2 regions of the Bacillus sp. MC1252 genome follow, and region 2 is predicted to be linked to the other one. Evidence: a T-box and tRNA genes for the amino acid it is inferred to sense, from the RefSeq annotation. Region 2 holds a T-box; the other holds one or more tRNA genes.

Region 1 (3,427 bases), 650 kb from region 2:
GGGGGACGCAGGAGGATAGGGTAAGCGCGGTATTGGATATCCGCGTCCAAGCAGTTAGGCTGGGAAATAGGCAAATCCGTTTCCCGTAAAGGCTGAGCTGTGATGGCGAGCGAAATTTAGTAGCGAAGTTCCTGATTCCACACTGCCAAGAAAAGCCTCTAGCGAGGTGAGAGGTGCCCGTACCGCAAACCGACACAGGTAGGCGAGGAGAGAATCCTAAGGTGATCGAGAGAACTCTCGTTAAGGAACTCGGCAAAATGACCCCGTAACTTCGGGAGAAGGGGTGCTTCTTAGGGTGTTAAAGCCCCGAGAAGCCGCAGTGAATAGGCCCAGGCGACTGTTTAGCAAAAACACAGGTCTCTGCGAAGCCGTAAGGCGAAGTATAGGGGCTGACGCCTGCCCGGTGCTGGAAGGTTAAGAGGAGCGCTTAGCGTAAGCGAAGGTGCGAATTGAAGCCCCAGTAAACGGCGGCCGTAACTATAACGGTCCTAAGGTAGCGAAATTCCTTGTCGGGTAAGTTCCGACCCGCACGAAAGGCGCAACGATCTGGGCACTGTCTCAACGAGAGACTCGGTGAAATTATAGTACCTGTGAAGATGCAGGTTACCCGCGACAGGACGGAAAGACCCCGTGGAGCTTTACTGCAGCCTGATATTGAATGTTGGTACAGCTTGTACAGGATAGGTAGGAGCCTTGGAAACCGGAGCGCTAGCTTCGGTGGAGGCATCGGTGGGATACTACCCTGGCTGTATTGACCTTCTAACCCGCTGCCCTTATCGGGCAGGGAGACAGTGTCAGGTGGGCAGTTTGACTGGGGCGGTCGCCTCCTAAAATGTAACGGAGGCGCCCAAAGGTTCCCTCAGAATGGTTGGAAATCATTCGCAGAGTGTAAAGGCACAAGGGAGCTTGACTGCGAGACCTACAAGTCGAGCAGGGACGAAAGTCGGGCTTAGTGATCCGGTGGTTCCGCATGGAAGGGCCATCGCTCAACGGATAAAAGCTACCCCGGGGATAACAGGCTTATCTCCCCCAAGAGTCCACATCGACGGGGAGGTTTGGCACCTCGATGTCGGCTCATCGCATCCTGGGGCTGTAGTCGGTCCCAAGGGTTGGGCTGTTCGCCCATTAAAGCGGTACGCGAGCTGGGTTCAGAACGTCGTGAGACAGTTCGGTCCCTATCCGTCGCGGGCGCAGGAAATTTGAGAGGAGCTGTCCTTAGTACGAGAGGACCGGGATGGACGCACCGCTGGTGTACCAGTTGTTCTGCCAAGGGCATCGCTGGGTAGCTATGTGCGGACGGGATAAGTGCTGAAAGCATCTAAGCATGAAGCCCCCCTCAAGATGAGATTTCCCATTCCGCAAGGAAGTAAGATCCCTGAAAGATGATCAGGTTGATAGGTCTGAGGTGGAAGCGTGGTGACACGTGGAGCTGACAGATACTAATAGATCGAGGACTTAACCTATATTCTAATGTGAAGCATGAACGTTGTTATCTAGTTTTGAGAGAACATTCTCTCCATCAGGTTTGGTGGCGATAGCGAAGAGGTCACACCCGTTCCCATACCGAACACGGAAGTTAAGCTCTTCAGCGCCGATGGTAGTTGGGGGTTTCCCCCTGTGAGAGTAGGACGCCGCCAAGCTTTTTGTTTATATCCTTCCAATGGAAGAAGTTACTTTATCATTCCGCAGTAGCTCAGTGGTAGAGCTATCGGCTGTTAACCGATCGGTCGTAGGTTCGAGTCCTACCTGCGGAGCCATGCTTCCATAGCTCAGTAGGTAGAGCACTTCCATGGTAAGGAAGAGGTCAGCGGTTCGAGCCCGCTTGGAAGCTTTCCTCTAATAATAATGGTAAATCTTAAGGTTTCTCGATGATGAGAAGGCTTTTTTTGTTTGTTTTAAATTAAATTGAACTCGCTCGATTACGAGTAGACTGATGTAAATAGAAAAATGAATGGATCGATATGAATGGAATATTTTTGTATTAGCTTTCTATATAACCCCTCTTTTTGTTCTTGATTCTTCAGCTGATTTCTTTTATTCTTACTAAAGTGATAAAAGCCTCTCTAACAAAAGACTCTGTACGTTCCTCTTTTTCCCCGAAAGTGAAGTGTTGTTTGTTTTTCCTTTCTTTATCTCCAGGTTTCGTTGTTCTTCTATTTCGATGTACGGTATGTATATAAAAAGGAGTAGATGGTTTGAAAGATTTATTTGTAAAGCAAGAATGGTTTGGATATGTGCGCCAGGATGTATTGGCGGGTATTTTAGTGGCCCTGGCTTTGATTCCTGAGGCCATTGCGTTTTCGATTATTGCGGGCGTTGATCCGAAGATCGGATTGTATGCTTCGTTTTGTATTGCGATTGTGATTTCGTTTGTTGGTGGACGGCCAGGCATGATTTCAGCTGCTACAGGTGCAATGGCCCTGGTCATGGTTAACTTGATTGCAGACCATGGATTGCAGTATTTGTTTGCAGCTACGATTTTAACAGGTCTGATTCAAATTGTATTTGGGTTGTGCCGTGTTTCTCGATTGATGAAATTTATTCCTAGGTCCGTGATGGTAGGTTTTGTGAATGCATTGGCGATTATGATCTTCATGGCTCAGCTTCCACATTTCGTTGGAGAATCAATGGCTATGTTTATGATGACAGGTGGTGCTTTGCTGATCATTTATGTATTGCCGATGATCACAAAAGTAATCCCTTCTCCACTCATTGCGATTATTGTGATAACGATGATTGCTGTATTTGGGCATATTGATGTCAGAACGGTCGGAGATATGGGAGAGCTTCCTAGTTCTTTGCCTGCTTTTCTTATCCCAAATGTGCCGTTTAGCTGGGAGACACTTGCTATCATTTTTCCTTATTCTTTAGCACTTGCGATGGTTGGTTTACTTGAATCTCTTTTAACAGCACAGATTGTAGATGATATGACGGAGACGTCTAGTCGTAAAAACAAAGAAGCGAGAGGCCAAGGAATCGCCAATGTGGTTGCGGGATTCTTTGGAGGTATGGCTGGGTGTGCGATGATTGGTCAATCTGTGATTAATACAAAGGCTGGCGGAAGAGGCCGGCTTTCTACCTTTGTAGCAGGTGCATTTTTAATGGTGCTGATTTTTGTATTGGGTGATGTGGTGGTTCAAATTCCGATGGCTGCTCTTGTGGCTGTGATGATCATGGTTTCGATTGGTACCTTTGATTGGAGTTCATTCCAGCAGCTAAAAAAGAACCCGAAAACAGATTCTATTGTGATGCTTGTCACGGTCGTGACTGTGGTGTTGACTCATGATTTATCAAAGGGTGTTTTTGCAGGTGTGCTGCTTAGTGCGGTTTTCTTTGTGGCTAAAATATCAAAGCTTCATATTACCTCTACAGAAAGCCAAGCAGGTACTTGGGTTTACCGAATTAAGGGGCAAATTTTCTTTGCTTC
Region 2 (3,427 bases):
TTATTTGTTGAGCTATCGAGCCTTTAAAATCCTCCATAGACATATGCTCTGAAGCCTTTTCTCCATGCCGCCTAATATTTAGCGTTTTTTCTTGCATTTCTTTATCGCCAATCACAGCGATATAAGGCGTTTTTTGCATTTGTGCTTCTCTCATTTTATAGCCGAGTTTTTCATCCCGTTCATCAATTGTGACTCTTATCCCTACACTTTTTAAGTACTGCTGAACCTCCAAGCAGTGATTGAGGTGAACGCTTGAGACAGGTATGATTTGTACTTGTACTGGTGCTAGCCATAATGGAAAGGCTCCTGCAAAGTGCTCGATTAAGATGCCAAGGAAACGATCAAGAGAACCAAAAATGGCACTGTGAATGACAACCGGCCGGACCTTTTCGTTTTTTTCATTGATATATGTTAAGTCAAATTTTTCAGGCATTTGGAAATCAAGTTGAATTGTGGCGCACTGATGGCTCCGCTCTAGTGCATCTTTAATATGAAAATCGATCTTTGGACCATAAAAGGCCCCATCTCCTTCATTTAGCTGGTAGTCGACCTTTAGCTGGTCAAGCACATTCTTTAGGGCTGTTTCAGATAGATGCCAAATTGCATCATCCCCTAATGCTTTTTCTGGACGAGTCGAAAGTTCAACTGAATACTCAAATCCAAAAGTTCGATATACGTGATCAACTAATTGGAAAATCTGTTTGATTTCAGACTCAATTTGATCTTCTCTCAAAAAAATATGGGCATCATCTTGGCAAAATGTCCTGACCCTGAACAATCCATTTAATGCACCGCTATATTCATGACGATGCACCTGACCAAATTCGGCCATCCTGATTGGAAGATCCCTGTATGAATATAAGTTGTTTTTAAACATGAGCATATGCCCTGGACAGTTCATCGGCTTTAAAGCAAAGCTTGTATGGTCTACTTCTGAGAAATACATATTTTCATGATAATGATCCCAATGGCCTGACTGTTCCCAAAGTTCTTGGTTCATCATAAATGGCGTACTCACTTCTTCATATTGTGCTTTACCTCGCACTTCTCTTGAAAAAACCATTAATTCATTTCTGACAATTTGCCCTTTTGGTAAATAAAATGGCATACCTGGAGCTTCTTCAGAGAACATAAATAGAGATAATTGTTTGCCTAATTTTCGGTGATCTCGCTTGTTTGCTTCTTCTATGAAACGAAGATAATCAGCTAGATGTTTTGAATGTTGAAACGCAACACCATACACCCGCTGCAATACATCGTGATTGCGATCCCCTCGCCAATAAGCCCCTGCAACACGTGTTAATTTAAATGCCTTCATATATCCTGTAGATGGCAGATGAGGACCACGGCATAAATCTATAAATTCTCCTTGCTGATAAACCGTGATTGTCTCTTGTTTAGGGAGACCTTTTAAAATATCCAGCTTATATGGGTCATTCGCAAACAACGCTTCAGCTTCTTTGTAAGACACTTCGATTCTTTGGATCAGATGATTTTCGTTCATGATGTTTTCCATCTCTTTTTCAATCGCTGCCAGATCTTCTAAACGTAAAGTTCGATTTAGTTTCATATCATAGTAAAATCCATTTTCGACGACAGGTCCGATCCCAAGTGTTACATCATCATACAACCTTTTCACGGCTTGGGCTAATACGTGTGCAGATGTATGACGTAACACTTCAAGCCCTTCTTCCGAATCGAGTGTCAAAATAGACAGCACTGCATCGCTGTTTAGCTCATAACTTAAATCAACTGTTTGATCATTTACCTTTCCCGCCACTGCTTTCTTTCTTAAACTCGGACTAATATAGGAGGCAATTTCTGCGACAGTCGTACCTGTGGAAAACTCCTTCGCCTTTCCATCCGGAAATTGAATCTTCACCATGTTTTCTCTCATGACTGACACACCTTTCATTTTTTTGAAATAAAAAAACACACCCTTCCCTCATAGAGGGACGAATGTGTAATCCGTGGTTCCACCCAAATTCCCATAATGCATATTCGCTTTATGGCTCTGGTGCCGTAACGTGGCAAAGACGGTATTGGATACTGCAATTTTCCCCAATACAACTCAAAGGTGGTAAGACAACTTTTCTGCGTTAGGAAGATTTCAGCTTTACTTCCCTCTCTGGTAACCGTTAAAAGCTGCTCATGTCCTTTTCAAAGTAATGATGATGTAGGAGTGAACAAAAAAACACACCCATCCCTCATAGAGGGACGAATGTGTGATCCGTGGTTCCACCCAAATTCCCATAATGCGTATTCGCTTTATGGCTCTGGTGCCGTAACGTGGCGTAGACGGTATTGGATACTGCGATTTTCCCCAATACAGCTCAAAGGTGGTAAGACAACTTTCCTGCGTTAGGAAGATTTCAGCGTGACTTCCCTCTCTGGTAACCAGTACAAATTGCTCATGTCCTTTTCTTCGCTTTTAATTTCTTCATATCTTACATGATGATGACTAATCATGTAAAGCTTTATTTTGTGCAGAGCGATTGAAATTCATTCTTTAAATAAAATGTTGAGTGATTTCACTTGGGCTATACTCGACTTGATACGTAGGAGATAATGCACGTTTTACTTCTTCCGTCATGCGCTCTCCTTCTTGATTGAACTTCTTTTCCATTTCTACCCCATCTGGCAGCAAGTCTTCTGTCTCTTCATCAAACCAGCGGCCATACTGTATGGCCCAATTCCAGATTTTCGAGAAGAGCGCATCGCTTAGAGGTACATCATCTCTTTCTAAATGGGATTGACAGTGTCCACATTGAAAAGGTTCACCACCGTAGGTCCCTTCTATTTTCACATAAGGGTGATCCTCAAACTCGCGACAGCACACCCATTTTTTGAAGTGCTGACCGAATTCTGTCAACTTAATCGAATAAAAACGCATTGAAGATCGTTTTCCTATCATGTCAAAAATACCTTGATCAATTAATGTCTTTAGACGATACTCAATAAAGTCATCACCGATATACTGATCTAAATGACCGATGACTTCTCCAATTAAGCGTGGAGTTTTGATGTACTCCCCTTCTGACTCGGACTGCTGAACTCGCTTAGCCATTTTCACTAAATAAGCATCAAATTCATCTTCTGGTACGCTGATCGTTTGTCCTTTTTGCCATATCCGCAGCGTATGATTTTCTTTAGCAAATGAAAGCCATTCGTTTTGTAATCTTTCTCTTTCTTCTTTTGTCATTGTGTGAATATGCTCTTTACTCTCGTACAAAATTTTAAATTTTTCAGATGTGATCTCCCCGGCATGTCGAAGGATCATTATTCTTGTATTTGTATTGAACAGCTGGTCAAAAGCAGTCGTTGTATTGATTAAAGACAATTCTATCCTTTTCTCTTTTAATAAATAGATGGCATAACGTAAACCAATTTGCTCATGTGCATTACTGCCTGTCCAGATGAGTATACG

The links. A T-box is a leader RNA that pairs with one kind of tRNA and senses whether it is charged. The one in region 2 lies ahead of thrS (threonine--tRNA ligase), so its partner is inferred to be a tRNA-Thr.
Region 1: it encodes a tRNA-Thr, which carries the amino acid that the T-box ahead of thrS (threonine--tRNA ligase) is inferred to sense. The anticodon was not compared.

Annotation. Positions count from the first base shown of each region.
Region 1 is NZ_CM166369.1:170,332-173,758, forward strand. Features, by position in the region: rRNA gene ACYH0L_RS00970 (23S ribosomal RNA) at 1-1,463, shown strand, start outside; rRNA gene rrf (5S ribosomal RNA) at 1,525-1,640, shown strand; tRNA gene ACYH0L_RS00980 (tRNA-Asn) at 1,683-1,757, shown strand; tRNA gene ACYH0L_RS00985 (tRNA-Thr) at 1,759-1,831, shown strand; gene ACYH0L_RS00990 (SulP family inorganic anion transporter) at 2,196-3,427, shown strand, end outside.
Region 2 is NZ_CM166369.1:817,125-820,551, reverse strand. Features, by position in the region: gene thrS (threonine--tRNA ligase) at 1-1,897, opposite strand, end outside; T-box leader at 1,949-2,173, opposite strand; T-box leader at 2,211-2,435, opposite strand; gene ACYH0L_RS03955 (DUF1835 domain-containing protein) at 2,510-3,427, opposite strand, start outside.